One region of the Methylobacterium sp. FW102-HT35C08 genome, then DNA from elsewhere that is predicted to be linked to it. Evidence: predicted binding sites of a transcription regulator. Region 1 holds the regulator's gene; the other holds the start of a gene.
What was found. The regulator LexA, encoded in region 1, represses DNA repair genes until DNA is damaged. The targets are predictions, from matches to a motif close to TGTTCNNNNTGTGTTCNG.
Positions count from the first base shown of each region.

Region 2: a site for LexA is predicted at 2,273-2,290, ahead of recA (recombinase RecA). Genes of this name have one in related genera too.

Region 1 is NZ_JBYTCL010000002.1:2,041,362-2,045,377, reverse strand. Features, by position in the region: gene AC3WSN_RS09700 (ComEC/Rec2 family competence protein) at 1-991, shown strand, start outside; gene lexA (transcriptional repressor LexA) at 985-1,707, opposite strand; gene AC3WSN_RS09690 (hypothetical protein) at 1,944-2,414, shown strand; gene AC3WSN_RS09685 (hypothetical protein) at 2,433-2,648, opposite strand; gene AC3WSN_RS09680 (NRAMP family divalent metal transporter) at 2,794-3,969, shown strand.
Region 2 is NZ_JBYTCL010000002.1:2,403,578-2,407,593, reverse strand. Features, by position in the region: gene cckA (cell cycle histidine kinase CckA) at 1-925, shown strand, start outside; gene recA (recombinase RecA) at 1,120-2,181, opposite strand; gene AC3WSN_RS11455 (hypothetical protein) at 2,577-2,723, shown strand; gene rpsQ (30S ribosomal protein S17) at 3,180-3,446, opposite strand; gene rpmC (50S ribosomal protein L29) at 3,468-3,683, opposite strand; gene rplP (50S ribosomal protein L16) at 3,696-4,016, opposite strand, start outside.

The DNA of each region.
Region 1 (4,016 bases):
GTCGGCGGTCACCGGCACGCTGGCGACGACCCTGGTGGCGCAGATCGCCACCGCCCCCTTCGCCACCTACCATTTCCAGACAATCCAGCCGTTCGGGCTGATCGGCAATGCGCTGACGCTGCCTCTGGTCTCCCTGGTGGTGATGCCCTCCGCGGTGATCGGGATCCTCGCCTATCCGTTGGCTCTCGACCGGCCGATCTGGTGGCTCATGGGGCAGGCAGTCGGCGGTATGCTGGCGATCTCCGAATGGATCGCCGGGTTCGAGCGGGCAACGCTGGTGCTGCCGGCGTTCGGAACCGGGGCGCTGGGACTGCTCACGGCCGGGCTGCTGCTGGCGACGCTCCCGGTCTCGCGGCTGCGCTGGCTCGCCCTACCGCCGCTCCTGCTCGGCCTCGGCCTCGCGGCCCTGCCGGAGCGCTACGATCTCTACATCGACCGGCAGGGCGGAGGCGCCGCGGTGCGGGGTCCCGACGGGCGCCTTTCGGCGCTCGGAAATCCCTCCGGCTTCGTCCTGGAACAATGGCTGAAGGCGGACGGCGATAACCGCACACCCGAGCAGCGGAGCCGCCCGTCCGCGGGCGGGCGCTGCGACCGGCTCGGCTGCACCGCGATTCTGCCGAACGGCCGGGCGGTCGCCCTGGTTCGCGACTGGCGCGCCTTCCCGGAGGATTGCGCCCGGGCCACCGTGCTGATCACGGGCCTTGCGGCGCCCCCGACCTGCACGGGCCCGCTGGTCATCGACCGCGGCTTCCTCGCCAGTCACGGAGCCGTGGCCCTGCGCGCCGAAGCGGGCGGCTTCGCGATACAGGGCGCCCGGACCGATCAGCGGACGGTCCCCTGGCGGGCCCGCGCGGTGCCCCGCCCCGCCGCCGCTGCGCGGACCGGGACGGATCCTCCTGCGGACGCCTCCGGAGGGATGGCCGCGTCGGAGAGCGATCCGACAGGCGCCAACCCGGCTCCGGACGACGCGCCGGCCGCCCCGCTTCAGTAGCGGCGGACGAGGCTGACGAGCCGACCCTGGATCTGGACCCTGTCGGGACCGAGGACGCGGGTCTCGTAGGCCGGGTTGGCGGCTTCCAGGGCGATCGAGGAGCCGCGGCGGCGCAGGCGCTTGAGCGTCGCCTCCTCGTCGTCGATCAGGGCCACGATGATGTCGCCGGTGTTGGCGGTGTCCTGCTTGCGGATCACCACGAGGTCGCCGTCGAGGATGCCGGCCTCCACCATCGAGTCGCCGCGCACCTCCAGGGCGTAGTGCTCGCCGCCGGCCAGGAAGTCGGGCGAGAGGGTGATGGCGTGGCTCTGGTTCTGGATCGCCGAGACCGGTGTACCGGCCGCGATCCGGCCCATGACGGGGATCGACACGGCGCGGCCGGCCTCGTCGATCATGCGGGCATTGGCGGGCAGCGGCGGCTGCTTGGACTTGCCGCCCTCGACCACGCTCGGCGTGAAGCGGCGCGGCTCCGCCGGCGCCGCGGCAGCCGGGGACGTCAGGCTCTCGGGAATGCGGATCACCTCGATGGCCCGCGCCCGGTTCGGAAGGCGCCGCAGGAAGCCGCGCTCCTCCAGAGCCGTGATCAGACGATGGATGCCCGATTTCGACTTGAGATCGAGCGCATCCTTCATCTCGTCGAAGGAGGGGGGAACGCCGCATTCCTGCATGCGACTCTGGATGAATCGCAGGAGGTCCAGCTGCTTGCGCGTGAGCATCGAAGGGGGCCTCGCGGCTTGGCGGACCGCCTCGGGACGGTCTCGGAAACAAATCACGAACAGGTTAAACGTTCCGCAAGTGTTCCGCAAGCGTTATACGGCCACGCTTCTGCTGGCGCCGCGCTCCGAGGCAGAAACGAATTGACGGCGCAAGCGGAGCCGTTTCAATGCACCCACACGCCGCCGGACAGGGCGGCGGAGCCGGGGCGGGCTGAGATCGGGCTGGGATGACGAGGATGCGACGACCCGCGGCTCTGCTGCCTCCCGCCTTGACGGCCGTGACTCTGGCCTCCCTCGCTTTGGCGCTCGCGGGCTGCACCACGGGGTTCTCGTACATCTCCCGCAACTACGTCGCGCTCACCCCGCAGGTGGTCACGATCGGCTGCAAGGAGCCCTATGAGGTCTACGACAACCGGCAGTTGCGCCGGATGCTCATCGTCTCCAATGCCCTGCGTGAATATGCCGGCTGCAACCTGAGCGAGGTCCGGATCGATCCCGAGCCGGCGGCGACCCGGGTGAATCGCTTCCGCACCGCCGCCCGCACCTATCTCGACGAGACTGTGCGGGAAGATTGCCGGATCACCGGCGAGACCGTGTTCGATCCGCTGAAGACCGAGTTCGCCTACGCGTGCGACGCGCCGATCGAGAAGCGGGGCACGGTGGTGCCGCGCCTTCCGGGCCGCAACCCGGGCCTCGGCCCGCGCTGATCCGTCGGCGGCGGGCTCTCAAACGCCCGGCTTCGGAAAAGTCCGTTCCGCCGCATCTCCGGCGGCGGCCAGCAGCGCGCGGGCAAAGGCCCGAGCCTCCGCCCGGTCGAGCACGATCGCGGCGGTGACCGGACCTCCGCCCAGGTCGGACAGGGCGAGTTCCAGACGCACCCCATCGGGCACGGCGCTCGCCTGAAGGCTCCAGCCGGAGCTTCGATCCGCGCTCTCCACCATCTCACGTTACTCCCGCCTGCCCGGGAAAACGCCGCAGGCGCCCGCCGGAACCGGCCGTGCCCGGGCCTGTTCCCGAGCCGTGCCAAGCGCTTCCCTGCCTCGCCTGAACGCGTTCCTCAAGACCGCGGGCCCCGGACTCGTCGTGATGCTCGCCGACACGGATGTCGGCAGCCTGATCACGGCGGCCCAGAGCGGCGCACGCTGGGGCTACTCGCTGCTGCTCCTGCAGATCCTGCTGGTGCCGATTCTCTACGTCGTTCAGGAGCTGACGGTGCGGCTCGGCACCGCCACCGGCCGCGGCCACGGCGAGCTGATCCGGGCGCATTACGGGCCGGTCTGGGCCTGGATCTCCTACGGCGGCCTCGTGGTGGCCGGGATCGGCGCCATCGTGACGGAATTCTCCGGCATTGCCGGCATCGGCGACCTGTTCAGGGTGCCCCGGCTCGTGAGCCTCGGACTGCCAGCGGTCCTGCTGCTCGCGCTGGTCTTTACCGGGAGCTACCGGCGGGTCGAGGTGGTGGCGATCGTCGTCGGCCTGTTCGAGCTGGTCTTCATCGGCCTCGCCATCGCGGCGCGGCCGAACGTGGCCGAGATCGTCGCCTCCTTCGGGCACATGCCGCTCGGGGACGGCCAGTACCGGGTACTGATCGCCGCCAATATCGGCGCGGTGATCATGCCGTGGATGATCTTCTACCAGCAATCGGCAATCGTCGACAAAGGCCTCGGCTGGGACCACGCCCGGAGTTCGCGGCTCGACACGCTCGTGGGTGCCGTGATCTCGCAATGCGTGATGGGGGCAATCCTGATCGCGGCCGCCGCCACGATCGGCAAGGCCGGCCAGGGCACGAAGGACGGACTCCAGACCGTCGGTGACCTCGCGAGCGCCTTCACGCCGGCCTTGGGGCCCTGGCTCGGGCAGGTGGTGTTCGGGGCCGGCATCACCGCGGCGGCCTTCGTGGCGCTCAATGTCGTGGCGCTGGCGCTGGCCTGGGGCTTCGGCGACGTCACGGGCAAGCCGCATTCCCTTGCGCAGTCGCCCCGGGAGGCGCCGGCCTTCTACGGCGCCTTCGCGCTCGTGGTCGCCGCGGGCGCCTTCGCCGTGCAGCTCGTGCCGAACCTCGTGGCGCTCAACATCGCCGTGGAGGTGATGAACGCCCTGCTCCTGCCCCTGGCGCTCGGCCTGCTGATCCTGCTCGCCACCCGGGCCTTGCCCGACGGACAGCGCGTGGCAGGGGCTTACAAGTGGGTGGTCTACATCATCTCCGGCGTGACGATCGCCTTCGCGCTGGTCGGCGTGCTCGACGGGGTCGGTCTGCTCTGAGGCGATTGACGCAAGCCCTCCGATGATGTCTCCCGCGGGCTCCGATC
Region 2 (4,016 bases), 360 kb from region 1:
GGTCAATGCCCGCGACGCCATGCCGGACGGCGGCAAGCTGATGATCCGGACCGAGAACGTGACCGATCCGGGCCCTGCGGCGGTGGCGGACGGGCGCGGCGGCGCGCCGGCGGGCGATCATATCCTCATCGAGGTTCGCGACACCGGGCAGGGCATCCCGCCCGAGCTGATGGAGAAGATCTTCGAACCGTTCTTCACCACCAAGGAGATCGGCAAGGGCACGGGGCTCGGCCTCTCGACGGTCTTCGGTATCGTCAAGCAGTCCGGCGGCACCATCGACGTGCAATCGACCGTCGGGGAGGGGACCGCCTTCCGCATCTACCTGCCGCGGCACGTCCCCGTCGCCGAGCACGAGGAAGCGCCGCTCGTAACCGCCACACCGGCCCTGCCGCGGACCGAAGCGGCCGCTCTGCCGTCGCTGTCCGGGCAGGATCGGGCCGGCGGCGCAGCGCCCCCCGCCGGCGAGTCGGCCGCGCGCGCCGAGGCCAAATCCGAGGCCAGGCCCCAAGCGAAGATCGACGCACCGGCGCCGCGCAAGCCGGCGGCCGACCATACGGGGCAGGGGACCATCCTCCTCGTGGAGGACGAGGATCCGGTCCGGGCGGTCAACAGCCGGGCGCTCTCGGCGCGCGGCTACACGGTGCTGGAGGCCGCTTCGGGCCTCGAGGCCCTGGCGATCGTGCGCGAGGGGATTCAAGAGATCGACCTCGTCGTCTCCGACGTCGTCATGCCCGAGATGGACGGCCCGACCCTGCTGCGGGAGGTGCGCAAGCATCAGCCCGACCTGAAGGTGATCTTCGTCTCCGGCTACGCCGAGGATGCGTTCCGCAAGAACCTGCCGGAGGGTGAGACCTTCAACTTCCTCCCCAAGCCCTTCAGCCTGAAGCAACTCGTCGAGACGGTGAAGAAGACGATGGCGGATTGAGGCGGCGGTTCGTTGGCGACCTGCCCGGCACGAGGGGTTCGGCAGCATGCTACGGACGCCTGCGACGGCCGCGTCCAGCAGGTCGGACTGAGGGGCAGCTCCGGAACGGCAGACGGCCCCGGAGAAGCTCCGGGGCCGCCAAATGTCTCGCATCGATGAACCAGCCGCGCCCGTTCTGGCCGCGGTGGGGAGGCTTACGCCTCGCCCTCGTCGAGGTCGTCCGCCGTGGGCGTGGCGTTCTCCAGGATCTTCTCGGCAACGAGGCCTGAATTCTGGCGGATCGAGGCCTCAATCTTGGACGCGATCTCCGGGTTGTCGCGCAGGAACCCCTTCGAGTTCTCGCGGCCCTGGCCGAGGCGCTGGCTGTTGTACGAGAACCAGGCGCCCGACTTCTCGACGATCCCGGCCTTCACGCCGAGGTCGATCAGCTCGCCCACCTTCGACACGCCCTCGCCGAACATGATGTCGAACTCGACCTGCTTGAACGGCGGCGCGACCTTGTTCTTCACCACCTTCACGCGGACCTGATTGCCGATCGCCTCGTCGCGGTCCTTCAGGGTCGAGATCCGGCGGATATCGAGGCGCACCGAGGCGTAGAACTTCAGGGCGTTGCCGCCCGTGGTGGTCTCGGGGCTGCCGTACATCACGCCGATCTTCATCCGGATCTGGTTGATGAAGATGACCATGCAGTTCGAGCGCGAGATCGAGCCGGTGAGCTTGCGCAGGGCCTGGCTCATCAGGCGCGCCTGGAGGCCGGGCTGACTCTCGCCCATCTCGCCCTCGATCTCGGCCCGCGGGGTCAGCGCGGCGACCGAGTCGACCACCAGCACGTCGATGGCACCGGAGCGCACCAGCGTGTCGGTGATCTCAAGGGCCTGCTCGCCCGTGTCGGGCTGCGAGATCAGCAGGTCGTCGAGGTTCACGCCGAGCTTGCGGGCGTAGACCGGATCGAGCGCGTGCTCGGCATCCACGAAGGCGCAGACGCCGCCCTTCTTCTGGGCTTCGGCGATCGTATGAAGCGCCAGCGTCGTCTTGCCGGACGATTCGGGACCGTAGATCTCGATTACGCGGCCGCGGGGCAGACCGCCGACGCCGAGGGCGATGTCGAGCCCGAGCGAACCGGTGGAGATGGTCTCGACCTCCTGCACCTTGTCGTTCTTGCCGAGCCGCATGATCGAGCCCTTGCCGAAGGCACGCTCGATCTGGGCCAGGGCGGCGTCAATGGCCTTGGACTTGTCCTTGTCCACCGGGGGCATGTCGACCACTTTCAATGCGGGCTGGGCCATCTGGCGGGATCCTTATGAAGGGGTTGGGCGCCGTTCACAACGCGCTTCAACACCCGCTCTATGTACCTGTTTTGTTCTCATTCGGCAAGTGCGAGAGAACGGTTCGGGGCAGATCGCTCCACAGTTGAAAGGCCCAGGCCTTCCCTTGGCGAAGCGGCCGTGCCGCAAGCCTAGCCGCTGACGGCGCCCGGTACGGTTGCCAGTTGAAGGCTTCGGTCAGCGGGTCCCGCGTCATCACGAGCGCAGCGCAGGAACCCAGGGCAGCGCGCGCCTCGCCGGCATGGCGCTGTCCGGGTCGCTTCGCTCTGCTTGAAAAGACCGTGGCCTGGTTGTGGGGGGACACACAGACAACGATCGCACAGGTGATGCTTGATCTCCTCGACGCCGGCACAACCAACGCGATCGATCCCGAGGATCTGCGAGACATCCTCGACGGTCGCGATGAGATCGCCCGCGCTTTGAGCGCGTCGGTCAGTGACGCAACGGCTGCGTTCCGACGATTCGGCCTATGACGTCTCGACGGTCTAGCGGCGCCAGGCCCCACGAGAACAGGAGACCACGGCGCGGCCATCCCAGCCACCAGCTCATCCTGAGGCGCCAGCGCGAAGCGGAAGCTTCGAAGGAACCCTCCAGGGATCGCAGGGCTGGCTGGAGCCCTCCTTCGAGGCGCGCAACGCGGTCACCTCAGGACGAGGGAGATGAGATGGATGCCCGACCGATGTACCGCCACGTGCTATCGCGTGCAGCGATCGGCACCTTCCTGGATCCCGGAATGGTCCATGGCTTCGCCACCGCCACCGGTGCAGACGGAGCGATCAGAAAGTCCCGCGCTGTGCGAAGCAGACACCAAATCATCCTGGCGGCGAAAACGCGAAAGCCCCGCGTTGCCGCGAGGCTCCCACCGACAAGACATGACCCAACGTCGGCCCGGGATGCGCCAGGGCCCTGAGACCCCGACCGCCACCCGATCAGGCGGCCTCGCCGGTCTCGGCCTGCAGCGTCGCGTCGCCCTCGACCAGCTTCCAGGTCTTGGTCTTCGAGAACGGGCGGCACTCCTCGATGAACACCGTCTGCCCGACCTTGGCGACATTCGCCTCATCGTGCGCGTGGTAATTCTTCGAGCGACGCACGGTCTTCTTCATCACCGGATGGGTGAAGCGACGCTCCACCTTCACCACGATGGTCTTCTCACCCTTGTCGCTGACGACGGTGCCCTGCAGGATGCGCTTCGGCATGGTTGTCTCCTAAAACCCGCCTCAGCCCTTGGCCTGCTGCAGCGTCTTGGCACGCTGCAGAGTCCGGACACGGGCGATGTCGCGGCGGACCTCACGGACGCGGGCGACGTTCTCGAGCTGGCCGGTGGCCCCTTGAAAGCGCAGGTTGAACTGCTCCTTCTTGAGGTTGATCAACTCGTCATTCAGCTGATCCGGCGACAGGGCCTTGAGATCAGACACTCGTTGGGTCGACTTCACGATATCCTCCGTTCAGTCGGCGATGCGCTGGACGACCCGCGTGCGGATCGGAAGCTTCGCGGCGCCGAGGCGGAGCGCCTCCTTGGCGATGTTTTCGGCAACGCCGTCGACCTCGAACATGATCCGGCCGGGATGGACCCGGGCCGCCCAGTAATCCGGGGCGCCCTTACCGGAGCCCATGCGGACCTCGGTCGGCTTCGACGAGACCGGCACGTCCGGGAACACCCGGATCCAGACGCGGCCCTGGCGCTTCATCTCGCGGGTGATCGCGCGGCGGGCCGCCTCGATCTGGCGGGCGGTGACGCGCTCGGGCTCCACTGCCTTCAGACCGAA